Regions from separate parts of the Pantoea sp. B65 genome, predicted to be linked through region 3. Evidence: predicted binding sites of a transcription regulator. Region 3 holds the regulator's gene; each other region holds the start of a gene.
The links. The regulator PurR, encoded in region 3, represses purine synthesis genes. The targets are predictions, from matches to a motif close to CANGCAAACGTTTGCNTG.
Positions count from the first base shown of each region.

Region 1 (8,144 bases), on a different contig from region 3:
TCGATGGTTTTTGGCGGAGCATACTCCTGAATCACCACCCAGTCACCGTAACGATCGACCGCCACATTATAGTCTGGCAGATCGGCGTCATAAATGCGGTAGCACTCGATGCCTTCCTGTTTCGCCCACTTTTCCAGCTTCTTCAGATTTTTGCGCAGGCGGTTCGCATAATCTTCCGCAATCTGCGCCACGCCGCCAGCGGTGGTGCTGGCAACCAGCTGATAGTTTTTCTGCACACAATCCAGCGGACCATTTTTCGCTTTAAACTGCCGCTCAGCGCGCAGCTGTAAACAACTTAACAGTTCCGGCGAGGCGCTGAACAGCGACAGATTCCAGCCGCCAAAGTGGCTTTTCATAATGCGCCCCAGCTGGCTGTGCAGCGCAATCAGCGCCGGTTCGCTTTCCAGACGTTCGCCGTAAGGCGGGTTACTCAATACCGTACCGGCCGGACCTTCCGGCAACGGGTTCGCCAGCTTTAAGACATCCTGCACCTCAAAGCTAATTAAATCCGCCAGCCCGGCACGACGCGCATTGGCGCGCGCACGTTCCATCACCCGTGGGTCGTTGTCATAACCCCAGAAACGTGACGTAGTCTCCTGCAGGCCACGACGCGCACGCACCTGGGCTTCGCTGGCCACTTCGCGCCATAGCGCGTCGTTATGTTGGTTCCAGCCGAGGAAGCCCCAGTGGGTACGATGCAGACCCGGAGCACGGTCGCTGGCGATCATCGCGGCTTCGATCAGCAGCGTGCCGGAACCACACATCGGATCGATCATCGGGGTGCCCGCCTGCCAGCCAGAGCGCATCACAATCGCTGCGGCCAGGTTCTCTTTTAACGGCGCCTGGCCAGCCTGCTGACGATAGCCACGCATATGCAGCCCGTCGCCGCTCAAATCGAGGGCAATGCTGGCGGTATCTTTATTCAGCCAGACGTTTACGCGAATATCAGGTTGTTCACGATCGACATTCGGACGCGGCAGATTTTTGCGCGTAAAACTGTCGACAATGGCATCTTTCACCTTCAGCGCACCAAACTGGCTGTTGCGAATCACCTCATTGGTGCCGCTAAAGTGCACGGCAAAGGTACGGTCGCTGTCAAACATCGCCGTCCAGTCAATCACCTGGGCGCCAAGATAGAGATCGAGGTCGCTGTAGACGCCACATTCGCTTAACGGCAACAGAATGCGCGACGCCAGCCGACTCCACATCAGGCTCTGATAGAGTAAACGATCGTCTCCCTGAAAATGTACGCCGCCCTGGACGACCTGACAGTCATGCGCACCCAGCGCTTCCAGTTCACTTTTTAATAGCTCTTCGAGCCCACGCGCCGTACTGGCAAACAGAGAATTCATATCGTCACTTACTGTCCTGAGAAAATTGTTGCGCATTATAGCTAATCACGGGCGCATGTCATAAATATTGACCATCACGCTGCAAGCTATCTTCGGGGTGGCAGCCTCGCGGGCAACAGAACGCTAGCGATCAGCGGGACATCTGCCCCATCCCTGGCGCTGCTGCAAGGTTTTATCAGCTTTAATCACCCCAGCGGCCTGATATTACCGAATCAATTAGCATTTGTACGGTGAGAGGGTTGTTTACCTGCTGAAATCATATTATTTGCGTCACAGCACTCCCTGCAATCAATGGCAAAATCCGCAGCTTGTTATAGTGTGGAAATCGCTGAATAAAGGTATGCTTTTATCACTATTTCAAATCATCAAAAAGCTTATGCATACAACATCTGTCACTCTGTCACGCCTGTTTATTCATCCGGTTAAATCGATGCGCGGACTACAGCTTTCCCACGCCCGGGTGCTGGAAAGCGGCCTCGCTTTTGATCGTATCTTTATGATCACCGAGCCTGATGGAAAATTTATTACCGCCCGCCAGTTTCCGCAAATGGTGCTATTTACCCCGGCGCTGACGCTGGAGGGTCTCTGGCTGAGCGCGCCGGATGGCAGCAGCGCCAACGTGCGCTTTACTGATTTCGCGGCTGAATCCGCGCCGACTGAAGTCTGGGGCAACCATTTTACCGCGCTGATCGCCCCGGAAAGTATTAATCGCTGGCTGAGCGGCTTCTTTCCGCGTCCGGTACAGCTGCGCTGGGTTGGCGCGGAAATGACGCGCCGGGTGAAGAAAAAGCCTGAAGTGCCGCTGGGATTTGCCGACGGCTATCCGTTTCTGCTGGTTAACGATGCCTCTTTGTTCGATTTGCAGCAGCGCTGTCCGGCCAGCGTCAAAGTGGAGCAGTTTCGTCCAAACCTGGTGGTGACTGGCGCCGCGCCCTGGGCGGAAGATAGCTGGTCGGTGATACGCATTGGCGATATTACTTTTGAGGTGCCGAAACCCTGCAGTCGCTGCATATTCACCACTGTCAGTCCGGAGCGCGGACGCAAACATCCCGGCGGCGAGCCGCTGACCAGCTTACAATCTTTCCGTAGCGCACTGGATGACAGTGGTGATGTTGATTTTGGCCTGAATCTGATTGCACGCAACAGCGGTGTTATCCGTGTTGGCGACCAGCTTGAAGTGCTGAAAAGCAAACCACCGCGCCCGTATGGCGCCGGCAAGGTAGTGGAAACCCTGCAGGTCACACCGCAGGCGGCAGGCAACGTTACCATTGGTTATCAGGGCGGCAGTTTCAGCGGTAATAACCAGCAGGTTTTACTGGAGCAGTTAGAGATGCAGGGACACAGTATCCCCTACTCCTGCCGCGCCGGCATCTGTGGCAGCTGTAAAATGACGCTGGTTTCCGGCGAGGTCAGAGCCATGAAGCAGGGCGCCATTCGTAACGATGGCACTATTCTGGCGTGTAGTTGTATTCCGGCTGGCGATATAGAACTGACCTGACAGATTTATTTAGCGCCGGGCGTAATTATGCAGGGCAGTCATGTATGGCTGCCGCCGTTATACCGCCTGGTCGTAGCGCAAGGCTTCTTTTTTTGCCTGGGGCAGCAGGCGGTCATGCATAACTTTGATCGCATCGCCCAGCACCATATTACGTCCCGCCAGGGTTAGCTGACTTTGCGCCAACAGACAAAGCGCGGCATTTTCACCGCTTTCCACCACCAGTAAACACGCCAGCTGGCCATTTTCACACAGCTTAACCCGTACCATATCGCCCTCACCCGGACGCCATTCAGCGTGGTGATAACTTTCAAAATGCCAGCTTTTAGGCATGAGCGGTTTCAGGAAGCGGGTGGCCACCAGCGCATTCAGTACCAGTTCCGCACGCTGATCGGCATTCAGATCCGCCATGCGGCACTTTTCATCGAAGGTAAAGAACAGCGCAGCATCATCAACGCAGAAACCCGACACGGCAAAAGCATCAGGGGTGAGCATTTTGCGCGGGAAACGGGAACGGAATAGCATACCATCCGCCAGATCGAGCATCATTCGATCGTGCTCTGCGTCAAAAAACCAACGCCAGTTGTCGTCAGGTTTAATTCTCATGGTACGCCCTTTAAGAAATAAATTGTTACTAACGCCGCTCTCCTGCACCTTGCAGATACAAAACGAAACTCAACGGCAAAATGAATAATAGACTAAATAATGACTGAATGGGATAAAATATAAACGAGCCAGAGGCAGAAATAAAGCCTCTGGCCAATTTAGCGCAGAATTGCTCTATCGGCAGGTCACAATTGCGTCACAATCTCTTTAATAAGCGACGGACCTTTAAAGATAAAGCCGGAATATATTTGCACCAGCGTGGCGCCGGCCGCGATTTTCTCACGCGCAGCAACCAGTGAATCAATGCCGCCGACACCGATAATCGGAATGCGGCCTTCCAGCTCCTGAGCCAGACGGCGAATCACTTCCGTACTGCGTAACTGAACCGGACGCCCGCTTAAACCTCCCGCCTCGTCACAATTTTTTAAACCGGCAACCAGAGAACGATCGAGGGTGGTATTGGTGGCGATCACACCATCAATATTATGACGCAGCAGGCTGCCGGCTATTTGGATCAACTCCTCTTCCGACAGATCCGGCGCGATCTTTACCGCTACCGGCACATATTTGTGATGGATTTTTTCCAGATCTTTCTGCTTTATTTTAATCGCCGCCAACAGCTCGTCTAATGCTTCCCCATATTGCAGGCTACGTAAACCCGGGGTGTTCGGCGAAGAGATATTGATGGCAATATAACCCGCATAGGGATAGACCTTCTCCATGCAAATTAAATAATCATCTTTGCCCTGCTCTACCGGCGTGTCTTTATTCTTGCCGATATTAATGCCGAGAATGCCAGTGAAGTGCGATTTCTTGACGTTTTCGATCAGATGATCGACGCCCAGATTGTTGAAACCCATCCGGTTGATGATCCCTTCGGCGGCAACAATACGGAACAAACGTGGCTTGTCATTACCAGCCTGCGGGCGTGGCGTCACGGTGCCGACCTCAACAAACCCAAAGCCCATGGCGCCTAAAGCATCAATGCACTCGCCATCCTTATCCAGCCCTGCGGCAAGTCCTAATGCATTTTTAAACGTCAGCCCCATACATTTTACCGGTCTGGACGGTAATTTCTGCCGGATTAAGGCTTCAAATGGGGTGCCGGAAAGTCGGCGTAACTGCTGAAAAGTCAGTTCATGCGCCCGCTCTGGATCGAGCTGAAACAGCGCTTTACGAACGAAAGGATAGTACATGCATACTCCTGAATTCCCGATGGCAAATCGGGGCGGTATTATCCGGGATAAAGAGAAGAAAAAACAGGATCTGAAACAAATCAGGTGAAATAAACGCAAACGTTTTCCCACAGCATGCCGCTGATTGCACTTCTTATCTCAAATCTGACTTAGATTTCCCGGATAAATCATTTAATCGCCTCCCGCGCCTCTGTCAGGATAACCTCATCTGTTCTGAATTAAGATTAATCAATAACTTTTAGTTATAAGGAGTCTTTATGCGCGTTATTACTCTGGCGGGAAGCCCTCGCTATCCTTCACGCTCCACGGCACTGTTAACCCTTTGCCAGACGGAGCTGGAAAAGCGTGGCGTTGAAGTGATTCCATGGAATCTGCACAACTTCCAGCCTGAAGACTTACTCTACGCGCGTTTTGACTCACCCGCTCTGCTGGCGCTGAAACAGGACCTGGAGAGTGCCGACGGGGTAATTGTCGCCACGCCCGTATATAAAGCTTCGTTCTCTGGCGCGCTGAAAACCCTACTGGATCTGCTGCCCGAGCGCGCACTCGAGCATAAAGTGGTATTACCGCTGGCGACGGGCGGCACTGTCGCGCATATGCTGGCGGTGGATTACGCCCTGAAGCCGGTACTGAACGCGCTGAAGGCGCAGGAAGTGTTACACGGCGTTTTTGCTGATGATTCGCAAATCACCCATTACGATCGCCAGCCGGAAGTGAATCAGGTGCTGGCCGCGCGTCTGGATGAGTCGCTGGATGCCTTCTGGCAGGCGCTGTCAAGACGACATCATACGCTGGCCACCGCAGTATAAGGAGCCCGGTATGAAAGGATTAACTTCCCTGCTTTCTGGCGTCGCACTGAGCGCCTTGCTGGCTTTCAGCGGCCAGGCCAGCGCCGATGCGCCAGCCCCCGCACAGTTCCGTATTGGCTATCAAAAGGGGTCGGTCAGCATGGTGCTGGCGAAATCCCATCAGTTACTGGAGAAAAGATTTCCCGCCACTGACATCCGCTGGGTTGAATTCCCCGCCGGACCGCAAATGCTGGAGGCGCTGAATGTCGGCAGCATTGATATCGGCAGCACCGGCGATATTCCACCGATTTTTGCCCAGGCCGCCGGCGCTGACCTGCTGTATGTCGGCGTGGAGCCACCAAAGCCAAAAGCGGAAGTGATTCTGGTGCCGAAAAACAGCCCGCTGAACACCGTGGCGGACCTGAAAGGGCATAAAGTTGCCTTTCAGAAAGGTTCCAGCTCCCACAATCTGCTGCTACGCGCGCTACGCCAGGCCGGTCTGAGTTTCAGCGATATCAAAGCTACTTATCTGACGCCGGCCGATGCCCGCGCGGCATTCCAGCAAGGCGACGTGGATGCCTGGGCGATCTGGGATCCTTACTACTCTGCGGCATGGTTGCAGGGCGATGTCCGGGTGTTAAAAGATGGCACCGATCTGAATCAGACCGGCTCCTTCTATCTCGCCAGCCGTACTTTTACCCATGCCCATGGCGCCTTTGTTCGTCAGGTACTGGATACTTTTACTCAGGCAGATGCCCTGACGCGTACGCAGACTGAACAAAGCATCGACCTGCTGGCGCAGGCGATGGGCTTGCCGAAACCGGTGATTGCCAGCTATCTCAGCCACCGTCCGCCAACGGCAATTACGCCGGTCGATGAGAAAACTGTCAAAGCGCAGCAACAGACCGCCGATCTGTTTTATGAAAATCATTTAATGCCGGTGAAAGTCAATATTGCCGATCGCATCTGGCACGACAGCCCGGTAAACCCATAAAGGAGCGCATCATGAGTCTTTCCGTTTTTTGGTTTCTGCCTACTCACGGTGATGGCCATTATCTTGGTACCGCTGAGGGTGCACGTCCGGTTGATCACGGCTACCTGCAGCAGATTGCCCAGGCTGCCGATCGTCTGGGTTTTGCTGGCGTACTGATCCCGACCGGTCGCTCCTGTGAGGATGCGTGGCTGGTCGCGGCTTCGTTGATCCCGGTAACCCAGCGTCTGCGTTTTCTGGTGGCATTGCGACCGGGGGTGATCTCCCCTACTCAGGCTGCGCGTCAGGCAGCAACCCTTGACCGCCTCTCTAATGGCCGCACCCTGTTTAATCTGGTCACCGGCGGCGATCCTGAAGAGCTGGCCGGAGACGGCGTGTTTCTCGACCACCGCGAGCGCTATGCCGAATCGGCAGAGTTTACCCGCGTCTGGCGCCGGGTGCTGGAAGGAGAAACCGTCGATTATGAAGGCAAGCATATTCATGTGCGCGGTGCGCGCCTGATGTTTAAACCGGTGCAGCAACCGCGTCCGCCGCTGTGGTTTGGCGGCTCCTCGGATGTGGCGCAGGATCTGGCCGCAGAGCAGGTGGATGTTTATCTGACCTGGGGGGAACCTCCGGCACAGGTGAAAGAGAAAATTGAAACGGTACGCGTTAAAGCGGCGGCACAGGGGCGTAGCGTGCGTTTTGGTATCCGTCTGCACGTCATCGTACGCGAAACCAATCAAGAAGCCTGGCAGGCGGCTGAGCGGCTGATCTCCCATCTTGACGATGCCACCATTGCCAAAGCGCAGCAGGCCTTTGCCCGTACCGATTCAGTGGGCCAGCAACGTATGGCATCCCTGCATGGCGGACGCCGTGACAAGCTGGAAATCAGCCCGAACCTGTGGGCCGGTGTCGGTCTGGTACGCGGCGGCGCCGGTACTGCGCTGGTGGGTGATGGTGAGGCGGTGGCGGCGCGGATGCAGGAATATGCCGACCTCGGGATTGAGACCTTTATTCTCTCCGGCTATCCCCATCTGGAAGAAGCTTATCGCGTCGGCGAACTGCTGTTCCCACATCTGGACCTGAACGTGCCGACGATCCCACAGCCGTCTAAAATATCAGCCCACGGTGAAGCAGTGGCACATGGCTTCGCCCCGCAAAAAGTATCGCAAAGCTAAGAGGTGACGATGAGCAAGCGACGCAACCGGGTGGTTAACCAGCTGGTTCCCTGGGCACTGCCGGCACTACTGATTGTAGTCTGGCAAGTTGCCTCGCAAAACGGGTGGTTGTCGACGCGCATTTTGCCGTCGCCGGAAAATATTGTGCTCACCTTCTGGCGTTTATCCGCCAGCGGGGAGTTGTGGCAACATCTGGCGATCAGCGGCTGGCGTGCGGTGATCGGTTTCAGTATCGGCGGTTCGATAGGCCTGCTGTTGGGACTGATTACCGGCATGTCGCACTGGGGTGAACGCCTGCTGGATACATCGATTCAGATGCTGCGCAATGTGCCGCATCTGGCGCTGATCCCGCTGGTGATCCTGTGGTTTGGTATTGATGAAACCGCCAAAATCTTTCTGGTCGCCCTCGGTACCCTGTTCCCCATCTATCTGAATACCTGGCATGGCATTCGTAACATCGACAGCGGTCTGGTGGAAATGGCGCGCAGTTATGGCCTGTCGGGCTGGAGCCTGTTTGTGCAGGTGATCCTGCCAGGCGCCCTGCCATCCATTATGG
Region 1 covers NZ_JAHXPU010000041.1:172,873-181,016, forward strand. Annotated here, with positions in the region: gene rlmKL (bifunctional 23S rRNA (guanine(2069)-N(7))-methyltransferase RlmK/23S rRNA (guanine(2445)-N(2))-methyltransferase RlmL) at 1-1,352, opposite strand, end outside; gene JWF83_RS21165 (YcbX family protein) at 1,729-2,850, shown strand; gene JWF83_RS21170 (cell division protein ZapC) at 2,908-3,453, opposite strand; gene pyrD (quinone-dependent dihydroorotate dehydrogenase) at 3,639-4,649, opposite strand; gene ssuE (NADPH-dependent FMN reductase) at 4,907-5,458, shown strand; gene JWF83_RS21185 (sulfonate ABC transporter substrate-binding protein) at 5,469-6,431, shown strand; gene ssuD (FMNH2-dependent alkanesulfonate monooxygenase) at 6,443-7,588, shown strand; gene ssuC (aliphatic sulfonate ABC transporter permease SsuC) at 7,598-8,144, shown strand, end outside.
Region 1: the regulator PurR is predicted to act here: its motif matches at 4,742-4,759, upstream of pyrD (quinone-dependent dihydroorotate dehydrogenase).

Region 2 (8,144 bases), on a different contig from region 3:
AAAACCCGGTCGACCGCGCGCCCAGGGTTATGAGACTAATGCGAAAATAACCTGATAATGAATCCCTTAGTCTAACACTTTCCATGCAGGGCAACACCAGCACCCTTTTTAACGTTTCCTCAACCTGATTAGCCCGTTAAACTACGCAACAAATTATTACGGACTTGATTACGATGAATAAAAAACCCCGCAGCGGTGGCGCCGGACAGATTCGCATTATTGGCGGCCAGTGGCGCGGCCGCAAACTGCCGGTGCCGGACAGCGCCGGCTTGCGCCCCACCACCGATCGGGTGCGCGAAACGCTGTTTAACTGGCTGGCGCCGGATATTCGCGAGGCGCGTTGTCTCGACTGCTTTGCCGGTAGCGGCGCACTGGGGCTGGAAGCGCTCTCGCGCTATGCTGCCTCCGCCACGCTGTTAGAGCTGGAGCGCCCGGTTGCCCAACAACTGGAAAAAAATCTGGTCACCCTCGGCGCGACCCATGGCCGGGTGATTAATACCAATACCCTAAGCTGGCTGGCGCAGCCCGGTGAACCGCACGATCTGGTGTTTATCGACCCGCCGTTTCGTAAAGGGCTGCTTGAGCAGACGCTCAGTCTGCTGGAAAGCCACCACTGGCTGGCGGAAGGCGCGCTGATTTATGTGGAGAGTGAAGTAGAAAACGGCATGCCGCCGGTGCCGGCTAACTGGCACTTACACCGCGAGAAGATCGCCGGACAGGTTGCCTATCGTTTATTTGTGCGTCAGGCCATCAACAAGGAGAATGATGATGCTGCTTAATCTGGGACGTTTACTGATGCTGTGCGTATGGGCCTTTCTGCTGCTGAATCTGCTGCAGCCGTTTCCCAAACCCTTAAGGTACTTTGTGGATATCGCTCTGATTTTTATGGTGATAATGCACGGCCTGCAGCTGGTACTGCTGCGCGCCACCCAGCCCAAAGACGGGCCAACCCTCAGCAAGTTGACCCAGGCGAAAATCTTCTTTTTTGGCGTATTTGAACTGCTGGCGTGGCAGAAAAAACACTATCCCAAATAGCCGCGGTCAGTGCCGATGACCGGGAGGTGTGGCGCCTCCCGGGTTAATATCAGGTCGGTACAAAGCAAATAAAACGCGATCCCTTCACCTGCAGCTTCCCGCGCACGCCCTTATCGATCTGATGATAATCTTCGGCACTCAGCACCAGCTTAAAATCACCGGCGCCGTTTAAGGGATGGAACCAGGCTTCATAACGCATGTCTTCAACCGGTATCACTTCACGTTGCCGCGAACGGCGAGACGATACCGCGACTTCCCGTTTGGCCTTTACTTCAACCGGGATAACGCGTAGCGGTGAGGCGTCATTGACCGCCACTTCGCGCCGCTGCCTGATAAACTGGCGCGTGGCAAGAATGGCAATAATCGCCAGTACGATGAAAAAAATTAGCGGTGGCTTGCTCATGTTTCTCTCGTGCTCCTCTGGTTTCTGGTTGAATATTTTAAAACGGGCAAAAGCATACAACCAGATAGCTACTATTGTCACATCTGCAGCCCATAACCGGGACTGAGATCGACCTGAGGGGAATTTAACTGTATGTTTAAAGACATAAGTCCGCAAAAAAAGGAATAAATTTATGCTTTGGTCCTTTTTAGCCGTGCTCTTTTCGGGCTGGCTGTATGTTGATGCATCATATCGTGGTCCACAATGGCAACGCTGGGTATTCAAACCGGTGACCCTGCTGCTGCTGCTGGCCTGGGCATGGCAGGCGCCAGTGCTGAACACCAGCGGTTATCTGATTTTACTCGGCCTGCTGGCAACGCTGATTGGCGATGCGCTGACGCTACTGCCGCAACAGCGCATGCTGTATGCGGTTGGCGCCTTTTTCCTTTCGCACCTGCTGTATACCATCAGCTTTGCCGGGCATATGACGCTGGCCTTCTTCTGGCCGATTCCGCTGACGCTGGTGATTATCGGTGCGCTGCTGATCGCCACCATCTGGACGCGCCTTGCAGAGTTACGCTGGCCGATCTGTACCTTTATTGGTATGACGCTGGTGATGGTATGGCTGACGGCCGAACAATATTTCTTCAACCCCACCGATTACAGCTTCTCGCTGCTGGCGGGCACCCTGTTCCTGCTGCTGGCCAGCATAGTCTGGTTTTTCAGCCATTATCGCCGCCGTTTCAGCGCCGATCGCGCCATTATCGCTGCCTGTTACTTTATGGGCCACTTTATGATTGTGCGTTCACTTTATCTGTAGGCAGTAAAAAAACCGCAGCCGTTGAGAAAAATTCGCATTTGATGCTTGACTCTGGAGTTGACTCCAGAGTGTAGGATGCAGAGACAGGCGGGCAGCATCGCCCGCTGTCTGACTCTTCGGGAGGTTTTATGCATCAACACTCTTCCTGCGGCTGCGGCCAACGCCACGCGGCGAAAAAGCCGGCATGCAGCACCACACCGGCACGCCCGGTTATCCAGAAAATCACCACGCTCTCCGCCGCGCCGGTCGAGGCCAGCTGCTGTCAGGATGGCGCCTGCGCATCGGGCGATAGTCCCGACGACGAGGGCGACAGGCCCCCTGCCGGCGAACGTTTTAGCTGGCAAGTTAGCGGAATGGATTGCCCGAGCTGCGCACGAAAAATCGAAACCGCCGTCAGCCGCCTTGCGGGGGTGAACGAGGTCCGGGTGCTTTACGCCACCGAAAAACTGGTGGTTAACGCCGGGTCGGATATCAGCAAAGATGTCGAGCAGGCGGTAAAACAGGCTGGCTTTACTCTGAAGAGTAGCCAGAGCGGCCAAAACGCGGCGCCGGACGCCAGTTTCTGGCAAGAGAATCGCGCCATTATCCTGCTCAGCCTGTTGATGCTGGCCAGCTGGCTACTCAGTAGCGTTGATGAGAACAGCGGACGCATGGCATTTATCGCCACCACCCTGGTGGGTATCTGGCCGGTCGGTAAAAAAGCCGTGCAGTTAATGCGTAGCGGCACGCCTTTTGCCATTGAAACCCTGATGAGCATTGCCGCCATTGGCGCGCTGTTTATCGGCGCCACCGCCGAAGCCGCAATGGTGCTGTTGCTGTTTCTGGTTGGCGAACGCCTCGAGTCTTTCGCGGCCAGCCGTGCCCGCCGCGGCGTTAGCGCGCTAATGGCGCTAAAACCGGACACCGCCGTGCGCATCCGCGGCGACCAGCGCCAGACGGTGGCGGTCGATACGCTGCGCCCTGGCGATATTATTGAAGTGGCGGCAGGGGCGCGCTTACCCGCCGATGCCCGCCTGCTTGATGCCTTTGCCAGCTTTGATGAAAGCGCCCTGACCGGTGAGTCAGTGCCGGTGGAACGCCAGCAGGGGGAAAAAGTGGCGGCAGGCTGTACCAGCGTTGATCGTCAGGTACAGATGGAAGTGGTCTCACGCAGTGGCGAAAGCGCCATTGACCGTATTCTGCATCTGATAGAACAGGCCGAACAGCGTCGGGCGCCGATTGAACGCTTCCTCGATCGCTTCAGCCGCTATTACACCCCGGCGATTATGGCGCTGGCGCTGCTGGTTACCCTGATCCCGCCGCTGTTGTTTGCTGCGGCCTGGCAACCCTGGATCTACAAAGGGCTGACGCTATTACTGATTGGCTGCCCTTGTGCGCTGGTGATCTCCACTCCGGCGGCGATTACCTCTGGACTGGCGACCGCCACTCGCCGGGGCGCGCTGATTAAAGGCGGCGCGGCGCTGGAAAGTCTTGGTGCGGTACGCACTATCGCCTTTGACAAAACCGGCACACTGACGGAAGGCAAACCGGTGGTCACTGATGTGGTGGCGCTGAACGGCGAGGATGAAAATGCCCTGCTGCTGAAAGCCGCTGCGGTAGAAACCGGTTCATCGCATCCATTGGCGCGCGCCATTGTGGCGCATGCCGCCACGCTGAATCAGCCGATCCCGCTGGCCAGCGGACAGCGGGCGCTGGCAGGCAGCGGCGTCGAGGCCAGTATCAACGGGCGACATCTGCTAATCAGCGCGCCGGCAAAACTGACCCAGCTGACGGATGCCTGGCAGGCGAAAATTGCCGAACTGGAGTCCGCGGGTAAAACCACCGTCGTGGTGCTGGAAGAGCAGCAGCCAATTGGCCTGATTGCGCTGCGCGACCGTGTGCGCGATGATGCCCTGCAGGCGATCAACCAGCTGAAAGCGCTGGGGATTGACAGCATTATGCTTACCGGCGATAACCCACGGGCGGCGGCGGCGATTGCCGCTGAGCTGGGCATCGGTTACCGCGCCAGTCTGTTACCGGCCGATAAAGTTCAGGCGGTGGCGGAGCTGAATCAGCAACAACCGGTGGCAATGGTCGGTGACGGGATTAATGATGCGCCGGCGATGAAAGCCGCCACCATTGGCATTGCGATGGGTGGCGGCAGCGATGTGGCGCTGGAAACCGCCGATGCCGCGTTGACGCACAATCATCTGACCGGTCTGGCGGCGATGATTCGCCTGTCGCGCGCCACCCATGCCAATATCCGGCAAAATATCACCATTGCGCTGGGTCTGAAGGCGATATTCCTGCTGACGACGCTGCTGGGGATCACCGGCTTGTGGCTGGCGGTACTGGCCGATTCAGGGGCTACCGCGCTGGTCACGGCGAATGCGTTACGCTTATTGCAGAAGAAATAGTTCCGGTCACTCTTCTCTGCGGGCGGCAGCCATACCGCCCGCAGACGCGATTATCTGCAACATCGTCGCGCAGCCAGGGATAAGTCCGGCTATAAGCCTTTTTTTAACAGATACTTATATGGCGCGGCATCAACAGACTGTGCCAGCAGGGTATGTTCCATAAAGCGGCAAAAACCGGGGATATCGCGGGTGGTCGCCGGATCATCGGCAATAATCAGCAGCGTTTCTCCCTCCTGCATAACGCGCACGGTTTTGCGCACCATCATTACCGGCTCCGGGCAGCGCAGGCCCAGCGCGTCTAAGGTTTGATCCGGATTGGCGAAGATATCGCTCATAGCACTCTCATACAGCAGTAAAACAAGATTGCCGCTTATTCTACCCCTGAGCGCTTGCTGCGCAAGTAAGATGCCATACGTTAACGTTTGCGTTAAAATTAACCATTGCAAAGGAAGATGAAAGCGGTAAGATTCCGGCCGATTAGTTTACTGGTATCAGCGGCATTATCGTTGCCGCCAGTTAGCTCGCCACTGTGCGCGAGCAGCATGGCAAAAACAGATAGTCCGAAAAAATTCTTGCTGGGTTCCCTCACCCCATCCATTAAAAAGGCTACATATGATTTCGTTTACCCCGCGTCAGCGCGTTTATGCGCTGGTATGGCTATCGCTATTCCACCTGCTGGTGATCACTTCCAGTAACTATCTGGTACAACTGCCAATCTCCGTGTTTGGTTTACACACCACCTGGGGTGCGTTTAGCTTTCCGTTTATCTTCCTGGCAACCGATCTGACAGTACGCATTTTTGGTGCGCCACTGGCACGCCGTATTATTCTGCTGGTGATGATCCCGGCGCTGTTTATCTCTTATGCCCTCTCCTCGCTGTTTTATCAGGGCGAATGGCAGGGTTTAGCGGTACTGCGCGAGATGAATCTGTTTGTCGCCCGTATCGCCTGCGGCAGTTTTATGGCTTATGCCTTAGGGCAAATCCTTGATGTGCATGTGTTTAACCGTCTGCGGCAGAAAGCCAGCTGGTGGGTAGCGCCTGCGGCGGCCATGTTCCTTGGCAATATCAGCGATACCCTCGCCTTCTTCTTTATTGCCTTCTACAAAAGTCCGGACCCGTTTATGGCGCAGAACTGGGTGGAGATCGCCATGGTGGATTACAGCTTCAAAGTGCTGATCTGCATGATCTTCTTCCTGCCGGCTTACGGCGTATTGCTGAATGCCGCGCTAAAACGCCTCGCTGAACGCAACAATAAAACCGAACTGAATTTCGGATAACGCTGCTGACGCGCCAGGCGGGGTGAGTATATTCTGTGACAGTTAGCCGGTTGCTTTTACCGGCTGATTCAGTTTGTATAAATGCCTGAAAATCTGTACGCAATTAATATAAAGGGATCCTGATGCGTAACATTGCGAAATATGTAGGAATCGGTTTGCTGGTGATGGGCTTAGCCGCCTGTGACGGTAAAAATGATAAAGCGGCTGCCAATGATAATGGCGCAAGCAGCAGCCAGTCGGCGCAGACCGTCAATCTGATGGATGGCAAACTGAACTTCAAATTACCGGCAGGCATGTCCGATAAAAGCGGCAAGCTCGGGACTCAGGCCAACAATATGCATGTTTATGCCGATGAGTCTGGTCAGAAGGCGATTATCGTGATTAACGGCGACGCCACCAGCGAAGCGCTGGATGTGCTGGCTAAACGTCTGGAAGCGCAGCAGCGTAACCGCGATCCGCAACTGCAGGTGGTCACCAATAAATCCATCGATCTGAAAGGTCAGCCGGCGCAACAGCTGGATACGGTGATTTCAGCGAATAACCAGTCCTCCTGGTCTTCGGTGGTATTGAGTAAAGTTGATGGCAAACTGCTGACACTGCAAATAACGCTGCCAGCGGATAATCAGCAGCAGGCGCAGACCGACGCGGAAAATATCATTAATACCATTGAGCTGAAATAAGCCGGGTAAAAGGGGAGGCATCAATGCCTCCCCTTACGTTTTTCACTGACCGGCGCCCGTGAGTTACAGGCCTGCGGTTTCGCGAATATATTTGCGCGCTTTTACTGCATATTCGAACGGGTTGGCCAGCGCCGGATCCTGTTCTGCCTCCACCACCATCCAGCCTTTATAGCCGTAATCGTCGAGGATTTTAAACACCGGTTTGAAATCAATCACGCCATCGCCGGGTACGGTGAAGGTGCCTTTCTTCACGCCGTCGAGGAATGACAGTTTCTCATTGCGCACCTGCGCCACAATCTCATCGCGCACATCTTTTAGATGCACATGATTGATACGCGGCAGATATTTTGTCAGCAGCGCCAGCATCTTCTCCTGCGTGCCTTCAGAGTAGTAAGCGTGGCCGGTATCGAAGAGCAGGAACACATCGTCATTAGTCAGTTCCATAAAGCGATCCACTTCTTCCGTGGTCTGAATACCGGTACCCATATGATGATGCAGACAAACCTGCATGCCTTTCGTCGCGGCGATTTTCGCCAGTTCGTTATAGCCTTCAGCCGTCAGACGCCACTCTTCATCGCTGAAATACGGCTTATCTTCCAGCACCGCCAGGGTGGTGCCCTGAATACTCTTGCTCTGTTCGGAGCAGCCAATCACTTTGGCGCCCATCGCATGCAGGAAATTCATATGGTTGGTGAATTCATCAATGGTTTTGGCTTTATCGCCCTGGGCGAAGAAAGTACTAAACCAGGCGTTACAAATCTGGATCCCACGAATCTCCAGCATCGGCTTCAATACCGCCGGGTCGCGCGGATATTTACTGCCGACTTCACTGCCGGTAAAACCGGCCAGCGCCATTTCACTGACAATTTGCTGGAAGGTGTTCTCTTTGCCCAGTTCCGGCATATCATCATTAGTCCAGCCAATCGGGGCAATCGCCAACTTCACATTATCTTTGTTCATCGTAATGCCTCTGACATTCGATAGGGCGGCTCAGCCGCCATAAGTGTTATTTACTCAGCAATTCGCGCTCAATCAGTTCGCGCGTTTCCACTGCCTGAAATTTCATTTTTTCCGGGTAACCAAACAGCGAAGAGGCAATAATCGATTCACCGCCGATTTTGTAACTGCGGTCGGCAAAATTCATCTCGCGCAGCGTCTGGAATAACGTCGTGAAATCTACCTCACCTTCGCCCACACCCACATGCTGGTGAATGGTGGCATCCACGCCCGGCGGGTTGACGATATAGCGGCAATTCTTGGTGTGGTTCATGGTATCAGCGATCAATACATGCGACAGATCGTCACCGGCATACTCCAGCATGCTTTTCACATCGCCCTTCCCTTTGTCATAAAAGAAAGTATGCGGCACGCTGTAGAGATATTTCACATGATCGCTGCGGAATGATTTCACCATATCCACAGTTGGATTGTTCTCCTCGCAGAAATCCCATGGATGAGACTGAATTTCGACGCGGATACCTTCACGCTCAATAATTGGCAGCAACTCTTCCATTGAGCGATAGAACATCTCTTCACAGATTTCCGGCTCATTC
Region 2 covers NZ_JAHXPU010000015.1:355,800-363,943, reverse strand. Annotated here, with positions in the region: gene rsmD (16S rRNA (guanine(966)-N(2))-methyltransferase) at 174-779, shown strand; gene JWF83_RS04525 (DUF1145 family protein) at 769-1,035, shown strand; gene JWF83_RS04520 (DUF2500 domain-containing protein) at 1,085-1,438, opposite strand; gene JWF83_RS04515 (lysoplasmalogenase) at 1,611-2,237, shown strand; gene JWF83_RS04510 (zinc/cadmium/mercury/lead-transporting ATPase) at 2,366-4,633, shown strand; gene tusA (sulfurtransferase TusA) at 4,723-4,968, opposite strand; gene JWF83_RS04500 (7-cyano-7-deazaguanine/7-aminomethyl-7-deazaguanine transporter) at 5,246-5,911, shown strand; gene JWF83_RS04495 (DcrB family lipoprotein) at 6,034-6,591, shown strand; gene iolE (myo-inosose-2 dehydratase) at 6,655-7,551, opposite strand; gene JWF83_RS04485 (sugar phosphate isomerase/epimerase family protein) at 7,598-8,144, opposite strand, start outside.
Region 2: the regulator PurR is predicted to act here: its motif matches at 5,045-5,062, upstream of tusA (sulfurtransferase TusA).

Region 3 (8,144 bases):
CGACAGCCCTTCACACTGGCTACGCGCCACCTGAAAGAATAAATAACCAGGCGCCCCCCACAGCAGGGCATGCAGATAACCAATGGCAATACGCGCCATCTCCGGGTCCATCCCCTTCATCGCGCTGATGATAAAGCCGGCGTTATACAACACCAGCATAATCAGTACGGCAACCGATCCCGCCAGCCAGTAGGCCTGGCGAACCTGATGGGCAATGCGATCGCGGCGGCCGGAACCGTTAAGCTGCGCAACAATCGGCGTTAAGGCCAGCACCAGGCCATGACCAAACAGGATGGTCGGCAACCAGATGGAGGTGCCGACTGCGACGGCGGCCATATCCGTGGCGCTGACGGCGCCGGCCATAATGGTATCGACAAAACCCATGGCGGTCTGCGCGACTTGCGCGAGGATCACCGGGATGGCGAGGGCTAATAATTGACGCGCTTCTGTCAGATACTTCTGCACACAAACACCTTGTCTGGTTTTATCAGGGTGAAAAAATTTAACGCCCTGATGGGCGAATGAATATAAATCAGTAGATTAAGCCGCGTAGTGTAACGGTCGTGGCGCTTTAAGCCAATCACCTGGCCTGATAATCGCTCTTTATGTTATACACTCAGCACAGGTTGCTGCCGGCTGGTATCAGAGCAGCATGGCAGATGTGTTAAGATTGCCAAAAACAGACTGAGGCTTGAAGCATGTTTACTGGTATTGTGCAGGGCACCGCTGAGGTGCTGTCTATTGTAGAGAAAACCAATTTCCGTACGCACATCGTCAAATTACCGGCTGAGATGATGCCAGGCCTGGCCTTAGGCGCCTCGGTGGCCCATAACGGCTGCTGCCTGACGGTTACCCGGGTTGACGGTGAACAGGTCAGTTTTGATCTGATGAAAGAGACGCTGCGTATTACCAATCTCGGTGAGCTGGAGAGCGGCGATAAAGTTAACGTGGAACGTGCGGCGAAATTTAGCGATGAGATCGGCGGCCATTTAATGTCCGGCCATATTATGACCACCGCTGAGATCTGCAAGATTATTAATTCAGAGAATAATCGCGAAATCTGGTTTAAACCGCAGGATGCAGAGGTGATGAAATTTATTCTGCGTAAAGGTTATATCGGTATTGACGGTATTAGCCTGACGGTGGGAGATGTCACTAAAAGTAAATTCTGCGTGCACCTGATCCCCGAGACGCTGGCGCGTACCACGCTGGGCGAGAAAAAACTGGGGCAGCGTGTCAATATTGAAATTGACCCACAGACCCAGGCGATAGTGGAAACGGTGGAGCGGGTTCTGGCACAGCGCGAAGCGGCGCTGCTGGCGGAAGCGGAATCCCCGGCAGAACAATAAAGGGCGATCTATCACACCCTAACCGTAGGGGAGGCATTAATGCCTCCCTTTGCATTAATGCCTCCCTTTGCATTAATGCCTCCCTTTGCATTAATACATCCCGTCGTTAATGCGGTACCCGCAATCCACCCTCAATCCCATGGCTGAATACCACTTGCCACAACTGGATATCGCGGGCGCGAAAAGCACCGGCACAGGCATTAAGGTAGTAACTAAACATCCGTTTAAATCGTTCGCCGTAATCTTCCGCCAGCTGCGGCCAGGCTTCAAGGAAACGCTGATACCATGCCATCAGGGTGGTGTCGTAATCCGCACCAAAATTATGCCAGTCTTCCATCACAAAGTGCGGCTCACTGGCATCGGCAATCTGACGTATCGACGGCAGACAGCCGTTCGGGAAGATATATTTATCAATCCACGGGTCAACGTTCATATCGGTTTTAATCGTGCCAATGGTGTGCAGCAGGAAAATGCCATCCTGTTTTAAATTGCGGTCGGCAACGTCAAAATAGGTGGCATAATTTTTCGGCCCGACATGTTCAAACATCCCCACGGAAACAATTCGGTCAAACTTCTGCGCCAGATCGCGATAATCCTGCAGCAGGATGGTCACGTCCAGACCCTCGCAACGCTGTTGCGCCAGTTTCTGTTGCTCGGCAGAGATAGTCACGCCGACTACCCTGACATGATAATGGCGCGCGGCAAACGCCGCCAGACCGCCCCAGCCGCAGCCGATATCCAGCAGCGACATGCCTGGCTGCAGCTGCAGTTTTTCGCAGATCATTTTCAGCTTGGCCTGCTGCGCTTCTTCAAGCGTCTTCGCTTGTTTCCAGTAACCGCAGGAGTATTGCAGATGGGAATCGAGCATGAATGAGAAAAGATCGTTACCGAGATCGTAATGCTCTTTGCCGACAATCCAGGCGCGTTTTTTTGATTGCAGATTAGTCAGCCGTGCCGCTGCGATGCGCAACGTATCTTTGAAATGGCGCGGGAGTTGCTGGTCAAGTTTATGTTTTAACACCCGATGAAAAAACATATCGAGGCGTTCACACTCCCACCAGCCATCCATATAGCTTTCGCCGAGCCCCAGTGAGCCTTCCTGCAATACACGCCGGAAAAAATCGGGATTTTTCACCTGGATATCCCAGGGGTGAGAGCCATTCACTTCCACACCGGCTACCTGCAGCATTTCATGGACGATGCGATACCAGTGATTTTCTTCCAGGCCCAATTCTTCTATACACGATGAACTCATAGCTTCTCCATCACCTGCTGTGATTAGAACCTGAGAATTAGAATAGCTAATTTCTACAGGATTGTGAGAGAACTCACGGAAAATCCGTGCGCCTGATATCCGACGTTTAACAGAGGATTGAAAATGAACGAAAAATACCTTGCCTTACTGATGCTGCAGCGATGTTAGTAGCGCAGGCGGCAGATATGCTGCCCCGGTTTCCCGCGACTGGCTGCAATATCGATACTCAGGTTTGGTCCTGCAGAGATGCGTTGCGAATGCCACGCCGTAAAACACCACGACAGCCCTGTCAGGTCTGACCAAATAATGTTAATTTATTGTTATATAATATTGCCTTAGATGAGTATATGCTCACGGCAGGCAATATTCAATACAATATTGTTAGCGAGCTAACTAAATGATTTCATTCACTGATGTGATGTGGCGTCGACTGCTTTGACCAACCGCTGTTTTTCGCTCTTGCGCTGAAATTGTAGCGCATATCCGATCAAAGCAAGAACAACGGTCAGCAACATAATTGCGGTGGTGGTCAGCAGCGTTTCGGCAATTAGCGTCGATACGGCCATGCTGGCGAGAAAGCACAGACCGAGTTGCAGCATATTCTGTAATGCTGCGGCTTTTCCGGTGGCCTCGGGGAAGGGCAGCAGTGCGTTAGCCACCACAATCGGATAGATCGCGCCATTCGCCATCGCCATACCGCAAAACGGGACCAGTAGCGCCGTCAGTGTTACCTGGCCGGACAGCGCCACGGCAAAGATGGCGCTGATGCTGATGGCATAACCCAGCAGCAGCCAGCGCAACAGGGTGGCGCCTGCCAGACGCTGTAGCAACGCGCGACAGCCAAAACCACCCAGTAAAAAAGCCAGCGTTTGCGGAATATAACTCAGACCGATATCGCCTGGCGTCAGCCCCAGATCGGCAAGAATAAACGGCGAACCGGTCAGCCAGGCAAAAAAACTGGCGGAACAGGCGGCATAAATCAGCACATTGCCACTCCAGATGCGCGATTTCAGCAACAGCAGAAAGCTGACCAGGGGTTGCACGCTGACGCGGTTTTTTACTGTCGCAGATTTAAGCCGCAGCGTCGGGATCAGCAATGCCAGCGCAATCAGCAGCAGTGCGACAAAGATCGCGCGCCAGCTAAAATGGTTCAGCAGCCAGGCGCCCAGCAGCGGCGCCAGCGCCGGAGAGAGCGCTACCAGCGGCATAATGGTGGCGAAGACACGATTAGCCTGCGCACCGTGATAGCGGTCGACGACCAGCGCCTGCCAGCTGACCGCTGCGGAACAGACCCCCACCGCCTGGATAAAGCGCAACACCAGCAGCAGGGTGGCATCCTGCACCAGCAGCATACCGGCGCAACCGAGGGCAAACAGACTCAGCCCCATTACCAGCACCGGTTTACGCCCGATGCGATCCGACAGTGGCCCCCAGAACAGTTGCGCACAGGCAAAACCGGCAAGGAAGATACTCAGGCTGGCGCTGATAGCGCCAGGATGGGTGTGCAGGTCCTGTTGCATGGCGCCAAACGCCGGCAGGTACATATCGGTAGCAAGAAAACCCAGCATGCTTAACAGCGCCAGGTAAACAATAAATCCTTTTGACTTGATCATCAGATAACTCTTTTTTATGCAGGTGATGTAACGCGCAGAGTGTAAGCGGGTGCACTGTGGCTTGTGAAACGCTAATATTTGCCTATTGCGTTGAAAAATTTTGCAGGCAGGATATGTGGTCAGAACATTCTCTTGAAGTGGTTGATGCGGTTGCACGTACCGGCAGTTTTAGCGCCGCCGCCAGTGAGCTGCATCGTGTGCCCTCGGCGGTCAGCTATACCGTACGTCAGCTGGAGCAGTGGCTGGCGGTTCAGCTGTTTGAACGCCGCCATCGCGATGTGGTACTTACCGCTGCCGGTAAAGTTTTTATTCAGGAAGGCCGCGCTGTTATCAAAAAAATGCTTGCCACCCGCCGTCAGTGTCAGCAGGTGGCCAATGGCTGGCGCGGGCAGTTAAGTATCGCGATCGATTTGATTGTTAAACCGCAGCGCAGCCGCCAGCTGGTACTCGATTTCTATCGCCATTTCCCGGATATGGAACTGCTGGTTTCCCATGAGGTATTTAATGGCGTCTGGGATGCGCTGGTGGACGGGCGGGTTGATATGGCGATTGGCGCCACCCAGGCGATCCCGGTCGGCGGGCGTTTTGGTTTTCGCGATATGGGGGCGCTAAACTGGCGCTGCGTGGTCAGTGCCGGACATCCGCTGGCGCGGCAGCAGGGAACGATAGAGGAAGAGACGATTCGTCAGTGGCCGTCGCTGGTGCTGGAAGATACCTCGCGCAGCTTACCGAAGCGGATTACCTGGACGCTGGATAATCAGCGGCGTCTGGTGGCGCCGGACTGGGATACCGCCTTTGATTGTCTGCTGGCGGGATTATGCGTTGGTATGGTGCCCGGGCACTTCGCCGCACCGTTGCTCGCCAGTGGCGAACTGACGGAGCTGAGCCTGCCGGCGGGTTTTCCCGACAGCCCATGTTGCGTCAGCTGGGCAGAACAGAGCGCGTCGCCGGCGCTGAGCTGGCTACTGGATTATCTGGGCGATGCGGAAACCATGAATGCCGAGTGGTTGCACGAGGCGTGATCACCGGCCACCGCCGTGGCCGGCCAGAAGATTAGCGACGATAATCGCGGAATGGGCCATCGGCGACGGAACGGCGCTCGATCAGTGAAGGATGCACTTCAATGGTCTGAGGATCTTCGCGTTTACTGGTAATGCGGTCCAGCAGCATATCAAAGGCGGTTTGCCCGAGACGTTCTTTTGGCTGATGCACAGTGGTCAGCGCCGGTGTGAAATAGCGCGCGTTACGCACATTATCATAACCGATCACCGAAATATCCTGCGGCACCCGCAGGCCCATCTCATCGGCGGCGCAAATCGCCCCCATCGCCATAATATCGCCGCCGCAAAACACTGCGGTTGGCCGCTGCTTCTGCGACAGAATTTGCTGCATGGCGCGATAACCGGATTCCGGTTCAAAGTCACCCTGCACAATCCACTCATCGCGCACATGGATGCTGGCTTCGTGCAGCGCTTTCAGAAAACCGGCATGACGGCCGCCGCCGGTATTACGCTCCAGCTGGCCGGGGATCGCGCCGATATCGCGGTGGCCGCGATCGATCAGATAGCGACCCGCCATATAACCACCCTCAAAGGCATTATCCAGCACGGTATCGGTAAAGTCGCCGCGCGATTCGCCCCAGTCCATCACCACCATCGGGATATTGCGATTCTCTTCCAGCATTTTCAGCAGGTCATCCGGATACTCAGAACACATCACCAGCAGGCCATCGACGCGTTTTTGCGCCATCATCGACAGATACGCCTGCTGCTTTTGCAGATCGTTATGGGCGTTACCGAGGATCAGCGTATAGCCTTTGGCAAAGCAGCGGGTCTCTACCGCTTCAATAATTTCAGCAAAGTAGGGCGCTTCACTGGAGGTCGCCAGCAGACCAATCGATTTGGTATGGTTAACCTTCAGACTACGTGCAACGGCGCTGGGCGAGTAGTGCAGCGCTTTGATGGCGGCCCAAACCGCTTCGCGCGTATCTTCAGCGACAAAGCGTGTTTTATTGATGACATGTGAAACGGTGGTGGTGGAAACACCGGCGCGTTTCGCCACATCCTTAATTGTTGCCATTAAACTGGTACTCCTGCGCTTATCTCAACGCATTGATAAATAGCATGTTAAACGTTTGCGTACCCCTGGCGATTTTCAGGCGGCCATGGGGGTTCATTGTTGCATTCTGAGTGACGTCGGGAAGGAGAATGACGTCAGGAAACACGGCAAGTAACGCGGTGTTGCAGTTGTTGCGCAACGGAAAAAAAGAATTCTATCAAGGCTGTGAGAAGAAAACGAGATTTTTACTTGCAACTGTGGGAAAATCCACACAGTTATTGATTGTATACTCATGACTTATGGGTCTTTTAGGAGCGTAGTATGGATACCAATCTGAAGTTATCTCTGATGACCACCGTTGGCTCACTGTTAGTGATTATCGCTTTTAGCTTTGTTGCGGTGATGAACTGATTTTCTCACCACCCGGCGGTTTTTCCACTAGCGGTAAGAAACGCCTGATGGGGTATGCGTCAGGCGTTTTTTTTTGCATCTATGCGTTGATGTTACGCAAAATAGTGAGCGCTGGCACGGTAAATCGCCATCCCCGATCCGGCGACAGTATCGGGATTAAGCACCCCCAGCGCCTGACGGATCCAAAGATATTTATTAAAGCCGCGTACAGCTTGCCTGCGCGTCAGGGTAGGGTATCCGGTTAATTCTCTTATTTTATTCCTGATAGCATCCGTCTGGAAAATCCCTTCCTCTTCTTTGATCCCCATAATACCCTGTGACAAAATATCTGTGGAATGCTCTGCCGTCATTTCATCATCAAGATACCAGTAATCGGTCGTTTCCGGACCGGTTACACTCAATCCCAAAGCGGTATCTTTGAATGTTTCCATATGGCTGTATTCGTGAATCAGATTTTTAACCCTGACCTCAGGGGAGTCGCTAAAAAAGCTTTCAGCCAGAATAACTGCGCCCTCATCAGCTATTGCCGCAGCGATAACATCGGATTTTTCATGCAAATATCTTATTAGGGAAAATCGCGAGCGTTTTACTGTATCATTCCGAATCGTCTGAATAACATCTCTGGTCATCGCCCAAACTTTGACTAATGATGAAAATAACTCAACATCAGCTTTACCTATATAGGGTTCAAGCAGCGTTTGTGTGGCGGAAGGATGACTATGTGCCATAAGCAGAGCCCTATCCAGTACCGTTTTAGCGCGTTTTAAACTATTTTCAATCACTACCCGTTTCTCTTTATCTTGTTGTGCAATGATCGTCAGATTCTCAGCGATAATTTCAGCACCATGCATTGCCGTCCATTGTGATAGTTTTTTATAGATGCGTTGATCAGTATCGGGGTGCTCGCCAGGTGGATAAATTCTATGTGGCATTAACCCATCAGGATCACGATAGCTCACCGGGTTATTGATTACCATTATATACAAATTGAGCCCGGCCAGGTTCCCGGCCGGATCGGCGCTCAGCCAGCGCCCGGCCCAGCACTGATAATAACGGTAACCGTAGTAATACAGCCCGCTGGCATCGCGTTCCTTGCCGCTGTAGCGGCGGGTTTTATACTCCGCTTCCGCCTGGCTTCTTGCCGTGCGGATCGCCGTACCGCCATACGGGTAATACTCCTCCTGACTGATTAACTCGCCCTGCGCATCCACTTCCAGCCCGCTGCTGCCGGTGAGGTTATCGTAGCTGTAGCGCAGCGAGTTATTGCTGATACCGGCGGGCAGTCCGCTCTGCCAGTGCAGCAGCCGCACCTGCGCCGCACCGGCTTCACCGGCGGTGAGGGTGTGCAGCTCCGCCTTCAGGGTTTCGCCGGTATGGCTGGTGTGCCGCTCAAGGCCGGGTAAATAGGTTACCCTCTGCGTCTGCAGGCTGTTGCCGCTCTGGCGGCGGCTGACTTTA
Region 3 covers NZ_JAHXPU010000036.1:40-8,183, reverse strand. Annotated here, with positions in the region: gene JWF83_RS14370 (MATE family efflux transporter) at 1-465, opposite strand, end outside; gene JWF83_RS14365 (riboflavin synthase subunit alpha) at 699-1,349, shown strand; gene cfa (cyclopropane fatty acyl phospholipid synthase) at 1,456-2,604, opposite strand; gene punC (purine nucleoside transporter PunC) at 3,012-4,217, opposite strand; gene punR (DNA-binding transcriptional activator PunR) at 4,331-5,239, shown strand; gene purR (HTH-type transcriptional repressor PurR) at 5,271-6,296, opposite strand; gene JWF83_RS14340 (YnhF family membrane protein) at 6,597-6,686, shown strand; partial or broken gene JWF83_RS14335 (RHS repeat-associated core domain-containing protein) at 6,779-8,144, opposite strand, start outside.

Region 4 (8,144 bases), on a different contig from region 3:
GCCTGCTGGGTGATCAGGTTATCTATTTCGCGGTCCAGTAGCTTCATTGACTCTACGTCATGCCAGAGACAATCTTTCAGCAGGATCAGATCGATAGGGGCGATGGTGTTGCGTCCACTATAGAAAGCGCAGGCCTGCAACAGATGAATCGCTTTTTTCCAGCGGCGGTCGGAGATATAGGGAGCATCCGGCAGAGTTTCCAGCAGCTGACGCAGCTGGAAAATCAGCTCAAAGACATTATCCGGCAGTAGCACCTGAGAGATACCCTGCTGCCAGTTGCGATACTCTTCGTCGCTGATGCACAGGTTTTCCGCCACCGGATTGACGTTTTCATCCTGCTGGTGGGTTAGCATGCTGCGGAAATTCTGTTTCTCATGCACATTATCCAGCCACAAGCGAATCAACATACGGTCATACAGTGCTTCCAGCCCGCTATCTGCTTCCGGTAACTCGTTGGAGGCGGTAACCAGCAGGCGCATCGGAATGGCATCTTCACTGTCGCCATTGCGGAAGCGGCGTTCGTTAATCGCGGTAAGCAGGGTATTCAGAATTGCCGGTCCGGCTTTCCAGATCTCATCGAGAAAAACGATTTCAGCGTCCGGCAGGTAGCCTTTGGTCAGGCGCTGGTAGCGTCCTTCATCTTTTAATGCCTGAATTGACAGTGGGCCAAAAACCTCTTCCGGCGTGGAGAAACGTGTCATCAGGTATTCAAAGGCGCGGGCATGCTGGAAGGCGTACTTAAGACGGCGGGCGATCAGGCTTTTGGCAATACCCGGCGGGCCGAGCAGAAACACGCTTTCACCGCTGAGCGCGGCCAGCAGGCAGAGACGTATGGCGTGGTGACGCTCATACAATCCTTTCTCTAACGCATTGCTGAGGCGCGAAATTCTTTCTGCCAGTAAATGAGGTTGAGCCATAATCAGTAAATCATCCTTTCTTGCCGCTTATCAGGCTGGCGCTAACACTACTGGCTATCATGCTTGAAAGACTTGATACCAGTCAGCTTTTTTATCGCGAAAGGGTGAAGATGCGCGCCATTTGTACATCCGAACTTACTACCAGGGGTAGGCTTTTATGGTATTTCGTGCATACTGTGCGGTTCTTGATAGTCTGGACCTTGCGCACCCGCGCATCATTCCGCTTCAACAAAAGATAAAACTATGAGTTCTGACAACAAGCAGTCCCTTGGTGCCGTAACGCTGGCGGCGATTGGTGTGGTTTACGGCGATATTGGTACCAGTCCGCTCTATACGTTGCGCGAATGTTTGTCCGGCCAGTTTGGTTTTGGTGTGGAACGTGACGCCGTTTTTGGCTTTTTGTCACTGATTTTCTGGATGCTGGTGCTGGTGGTTTCGCTGAAATACCTCAGCTATGTGATGCGCGCTGATAACGCCGGTGAAGGCGGGATTTTAACCCTGATGTCGCTGGCTGGCCGCAATACCGGCGCCCGCGCCACGGCATTTCTGGTGATCATGGGATTGGTCGGCGGCAGCTTCTTCTATGGTGAAGTGGTTATCACCCCGGCGATATCGGTGATGTCGGCAATTGAAGGGCTGCAAATCGCTGCGCCTTCCCTCGATCCCTATATTGTTCCGATGTCGATTGCGGTGCTGACGCTGCTGTTTGCGATTCAGAAACACGGTACCGGCATGGTCGGCAAGCTATTTGCGCCGGTGATGCTGCTATGGTTTATCGTGCTGGCGGTACTCGGCGCGCGCGGAATTATCGCCAACCCGGAAGTGTTGCAGGCGCTGAATCCGATATGGGCGCTTCACTTCTTTGTCGAGTATAAACAGGTTTCCTTCTTTGCCCTTGGCGCCGTGGTGCTGGCGATCACCGGGGTGGAGGCACTGTATGCCGATATGGGCCATTTCGGTAAGTTCCCGATTCGTCTGGCGTGGTTTACCGTGGTGGTTCCCTCGCTGGCGCTGAACTACTTTGGTCAGGGAGCGCTATTGCTGAAGGATCCGGAAGCGATTAAAAATCCGTTCTTCCTGCTGGCGCCGGACTGGGCGATGATCCCGATGCTGATTCTCGCCACCCTGGCGACGGTGATTGCTTCACAGGCGGTGATTTCCGGGGTGTTTTCACTGACGCGTCAGGCGGTGCGTTTAGGTTATCTGCCGCCGATGCGCATTATTCATACCTCGGAAAATGAATCCGGTCAGATCTATATTCCGGTGATTAACTGGCTGCTCTACTTTGCGGTAGTGATTGTGATTGTCAGCTTTGAACACTCGAGTAATCTGGCAGCGGCCTACGGCATCGCCGTGACCGGCACCATGGTACTGACCTCGATTCTCAGTTGTACGGTGGCGGTGAAAAACTGGAACTGGAACCGCTATCTGGTGTGGCTGATTCTGCTGATACTGCTGTGTATTGATGTGCCGCTATTTAGTGCCAACCTGGTGAAAGTCTTCTCCGGCGGCTGGCTGCCGCTCTGCCTGGCGCTGGTGATGTTTGTGGTAATGACTACCTGGAAAAGTGAACGTTTCCGTCTGCTGCGCCGTATGCATGAACATGGCAACTCACTGGAAGCGATGATCGCCTCGCTGGAGAAATCACCACCGGTGCGCGTGCCGGGCACCGCGGTCTATATGTCGCGCGCGCTGAATGTGATTCCGTTTGCCATGCTGCATAACCTGAAACATAACAAAGTGTTGCACGAGAGGGTAGTGCTGCTGACGCTGCGCACGGAAGATGCGCCTTACGTGCATAATGTCCGTCGTGTGACTATCGAACAACTTTCGCCAACCTTCTGGCGCGTAGTGGCCAGTTATGGCTGGCGTGAAACGCCAAACGTTGAAGAGATTTTCCATCGTTGCGGGCTGGAAGGATTAAGCTGCCGGATGATGGAAACCTCGTTCTTTATGTCGCATGAATCGCTGACTATCGGTGATCGGCCATGGTATTTGCGTCTGCGCGGCAAGCTGTTCCTTGCGCTACAACGCAATGCGCTGCGCGCGCCCGATCAGTTCGAGATCCCGCCTAACCGGGTGATTGAACTGGGAACGCAGGTAGAAATTTAAGCCACATGCGGGCGGCAGCGCCGCCCGTTTGGTTACCAGCTCAGGGTGGCGATAAAACCGCCCTGAGCCCGGTTGCTGAAACGCGCCTGCATGCCATGTAACTGGGCGATATTAGTGACGATCGATAATCCCAGACCACTGCCCGATTTCTCCTGTCCCGCTGGCCGATAAAAACGCTCACCAATATGTGCTAACTCATTCTGATCCACTCCCGGACCGTTATCCGCCACGCTAAATCCGCGACGCTGCAGGCTGATTTCGACGGTACTGCCCGCATGACTGTAGCGAATGGCGTTATCCAGCAGATTGCGCACCATCAGCATTAACAGCAACGAATGGCCGCTGACAACCACCGCTTCGTCCGGCAACTGCAGCGTGATCTCAACGCCGGCTTGCTGCGCCTGGTGATAGTGGTCGATAACCGCCTGTTGCAATAGCGGGTGCAGATCGATGGGCTGACGGTTTTCCAGTGCCGCTTCGCCATCCAGTCGCGACAGGGTTAACAACTGATCGACCAGCCGGGTGGCGCGGTCGATACCGGCGGTGAGATTACGCAACGCATGCTGGCGCATCGGCGGGTCATCGTGCGCCAGCTGCACCACTTCGGTTTGAACTTTCAGCGCCGCCAGCGGGCTGCGCAACTCATGCGCGGCGTCTGAGGTAAAGCGTCGCTCGCGCAGCAGCATCTGATTGATTCGGGCAAACAGAGCATTCAGCGCATCAACAATTGGCTTCACTTCTTGCGGCAAATAAGGTGTGGTTAATGGCGAGCCATCATCCGGCGAGCGCAGCTGCAGCTGCATAGCGATACGTTTTAGCGGCGCCAGTTCACGCGTCACCAGCCAGAACAGCAAAATTAGCATCACCGGCAGCGCAAACAACCACGGAGTTAAATTGGTTTGGACAATATCGCGCGTCATTTCATCGCGATACTCCCACTGCTGGCCGACTACCACCACGTAACGCCGATCGGGCGTCGCCAGCCAGACCATACGCCACAGATCGTCGTCATCGCGCAGCTTGCCGTCGCGAAAACCGTTTTGCTGATAGCCAAACAGGAAATCTTTGCCATTATCGCCGTCGTTCATCACCATCTGTCCGTCGCGGGTGAATATGGCGAACGCCAGCGCATCATCTTCCTGTTCACCACGATGGTGGCGCACCAGCTGTTTGGTTTTTGGCAGTGATTGCGCTGACTGGCTGCGATCTTGCGGATTCATGGTGGCGAGGCGTTTGGCAAATAGCATCTGCTGGGTATCAAACAACTCGTTGATTTTATGGCGGGTTTGATACCAGGATTCAATGCTGGCGACACCCCAGCACAGCAGTGTCAGCAGAATAAAGCCGACGATTAACCGCAGGCGCAAACTCATGCGCTTCATGAACCGGCTCCCAGCGTATAGCCGACACCATGCACGGTGCGGATAAAGTCGCTGCCCAGTTTTTTGCGCAGATGATGGATATGGACTTCCACCGCGTTACTGGAGACATCGTCATCCCAGCCATACAGTTTCTCTTCCAGCTGAGCGCGCGTCAGCACCCGGCCGGCATTCAGCAGCAGCAGTTCGAGGATCGCCAGCTCGCGCGATTTCAGCATCAGCGGCTCGCCGCGCAGGGTAACCTTATGTGAGCCGGGCTCCATTACCACCTCGCCGTGCTGCAATGTCGGCTGCAGCTGGCCATGCCGACGACGGATCAGCGCCTGCAAGCGAGCCGCCACTTCACTCAGGGCAAAAGGTTTACACAGATAGTCATCGGCGCCCTGTTGCAGACCCGCTACCCGCTGCTCCAGCGCGTCGCGGGCGGTGAGGATCAGTACCGGTACATCCTGACCGTTTTTGCGCCACTGGCGCAAAATATCCAGTCCGTCGATATGCGGCAGGCTGAGATCCAGCACCACGGCATCATAAGGGGCGGCCTCCGGCGCCACTAACCCCTCCTTGCCGGATAAAAACCAGTCAACGCTAAAGCCCAGTTTGCTTAAACCGGCTTTAATGCCGTCGCCAATCAGGCGATCGTCTTCAATTAATAAAATTCTCATCGGCGTCTCTTTTTCTCGCGTGATTCACAGCCTACGTAACCGCAGGGCGGCTTGTACAGGTTCTGGCGCGGAAAATCGGCTATTTACCGCAGGATAGAGAAATAAAATGGCGCGCTCTGCGTCCTTAAGATCCTGTTAAGAACCCTTTGCTTTAATAGTGTCCACACAAAAGGCGGCCGGCATCAATGCCGCCGCTTATCCTGAGGTAAAGAGGAACATAATATGAAAAAAACCGCCGCTTTATTCGCTATCGCCGCTCTGGTTTCCACCCCGGTGCTTGCCGTGAACAATGGTGGCTTTGTTGACCCTAATGCCCCGGCGGCCTCCATGCAGCAGGGGGGCTTTAATGGCCCAAATGGTAGCGTGGTCACGGTTAAACAGGCACAGGATCTGAAGGATGACAGCTGGGTGACGCTGCGCGGCAATATCGACAAACGTACTGGCGATGAGGACTACAGTTTCCATGACGCGTCCGGCACCATGACGGTGGAAATTGACCACAAGCGCTGGCAGGGCCTGAGCGTATCTCCGGCCGACAACGTTGAGCTGCAGGGCAAGCTGGATAAAGACTTTAATTCGGTTGAACTGGATGTGAAAAGCGTGCGTAAAATTCAGTAACCCAGTTAGTGCTCACCAACGGGTCAACAGAAGTTGGCCCGTTTTTTTATCGGTTAGGTGCTTTAAGCAAAATTTCCCCCGTCGTCAGCGAAACGTTTCGATGGCGATCACATTTCCATCACATCCTGATTGTTTTCCGCGGTGTTTTTTTTACACTCCCGGTCAGCGAAACGTTTCGCTCAGGAGTGAAAGATGAAAAAAGGCGCCTTACTGAATTCTGAAATTTCTTACGTGGTTTCCCGTTTGGGGCATACCGATAGCCTGGTGATCTGTGATGCTGGTTTACCTGTTCCGGCAGGTCCGCAGCGGATCGATCTGGCGTTGACGCACGGAATTCCCGGCTTTATGCAGGTCACCGAAGTCGTAACCAAAGAGATGCAGGTAGAAAGCGCCATCATCGCGGAAGAGATTAAGCAGCATAATCCGCAACTTCATAGCGAGCTGGTCGCTCTGCTCGAATCCTTGCAACAACTTCAGGGAAATACCATCAGTATCAGTTACATCAGTCATGAACAGTTCAAACAACAGACACAGCGTAGTCAGGCGGTCATTCGCAGCGGAGAGTGTTCTCCGTATGCGAATGTCATCCTGGTCGCTGGCGTGACCTTCTGAGGCTGGCATGCAACCTTTATTGCAACTGACAGGTATTGATAAATCCTTCCCGGGCGTAAAAGCGCTTTCCGGTGCCGCGCTGGCGGTGTATCCAGGTCGGGTGATGGCGCTGGTGGGTGAAAACGGCGCCGGTAAATCCACCATGATGAAAGTGCTGACCGGTATTTATAGCCGCGATGCCGGATCGCTGCAATGGCTCGGTAATGAAACCAGTTTTAGCGGTCCGAAAGCTTCGCAGGAAGCGGGTATCGGCATTATTCATCAGGAACTTAATCTGATCCCACAACTCAGCATTGCGGAGAATATTTTTCTCGGGCGTGAATTTGTTAACCGCTTTGGCCGCATTGAGTGGAAAAAAATGTATAGCGCCGCCGATGCGCTATTGCAGCGTCTCAATCTGCGTTTTAACAGCCATAAGCTGGTGGGTGATTTGTCGATTGGCGATCAGCAGATGGTGGAAATCGCCAAGGTGCTGAGCTTTGAGTCGAAAGTGATCGTGATGGACGAACCAACCGATGCGCTGACCGACACGGAAACCGTTTCGCTGTTTCGGGTGATCAGGGAGCTGAAAGCGCAGGGTTGCGGCATCGTCTATATCTCACACCGCATGAAAGAGATCTTCGAAATTTGCGATGACGTCACCGTTTTTCGCGATGGGCAGTTTATTGCCGAGCGCACGGTGGACAGCCTGAGCGAAGAGTCGCTGATTGAAATGATGGTCGGTCGTAAGCTGGAAGAGCAGTATCCGCGTCTCGATAAAGCGCCGGGTGAGGTGCGTCTGCAGGTGGAGAATCTTTGCGGACCGGGCGTCGATAACGTCAGCTTTAACCTGCGCAAAGGTGAAATTCTGGGGGTGGCCGGCCTGATGGGCGCCGGACGTACCGAACTGATGAAAGTGTTATACGGCGCGCTACCGCGTACCGGCGGCAAGGTAACGCTGGATGGTCATGAGGTACAGACGCGTTCGCCGCAGCAGGGCCTGGCTAATGGCATTGTTTATATCTCTGAAGATCGAAAACGTGACGGCCTGGTGCTGGGGATGTCGGTAAAAGAGAACATGTCTCTCACCGCGCTGGGCTACTTCAGTCATGGTGGCGGACGTCTGAAACATGCGGAGGAGCGGCTGGCTGTTGGCGACTTTATCCGCCTGTTTAATGTGAAAACCCCGTCAATGGAGCAGCCGATAGGCCTGCTTTCCGGCGGCAATCAGCAAAAAGTGGCGATTGCGCGCGGCCTGATGACCCGCCCGAAGGTGTTAATCCTTGATGAACCGACGCGTGGCGTGGATGTCGGGGCGAAAAAAGAGATCTATCAGCTTATCAACCAGTTTAAAGAAGAAGGGCTGAGCATCATTCTGGTGTCGTCCGAAATGCCGGAAGTACTCGGCATGAGCGATCGCATTCTGGTGATGCATGAAGGCCGCCTGAGCGGCAATTTCACCATTGAACAAGCCACCCAGGAAGCCCTTATGGCTGCAGCAGTGGGCAAGCAACACAGCGAGGAGTTAGCACATTTATGAGTACGCAAAGTTTACCTGTACGCCGCCGCCAGATTAGCAAAGCGTGGCTGCTGGAGCAGAAATCGCTGATTGCCTTGATTGTGCTGATCGCTGTTGTTTCCAGCCTGAGCCCGAATTTTTTCACGGTAAATAACCTGTTCAATATTCTGCAGCAGACTTCAGTTAACGCCATTATGGCGGTGGGGATGACGCTGGTGATCCTGACCTCCGGTATCGACCTGTCGGTTGGCTCACTGCTGGCGCTGACCGGCGCGGTGGCTGCGTCACTGGTTGGCATGGAGGTCAATGCGCTGGTGGCGGTGGCGGCTTCGCTGGCGCTTGGCGC
Region 4 covers NZ_JAHXPU010000015.1:5,428-13,571, reverse strand. Annotated here, with positions in the region: gene ravA (ATPase RavA) at 1-917, opposite strand, end outside; gene kup (low affinity potassium transporter Kup) at 1,161-3,029, shown strand; gene qseC (quorum sensing histidine kinase QseC) at 3,062-4,411, opposite strand; gene qseB (quorum sensing response regulator transcription factor QseB) at 4,408-5,070, opposite strand; gene JWF83_RS02955 (YgiW/YdeI family stress tolerance OB fold protein) at 5,293-5,688, shown strand; gene rbsD (D-ribose pyranase) at 5,881-6,300, shown strand; gene rbsA (ribose ABC transporter ATP-binding protein RbsA) at 6,308-7,819, shown strand; gene rbsC (ribose ABC transporter permease) at 7,816-8,144, shown strand, end outside.
Region 4: the regulator PurR is predicted to act here: its motif matches at 5,852-5,869, upstream of rbsD (D-ribose pyranase).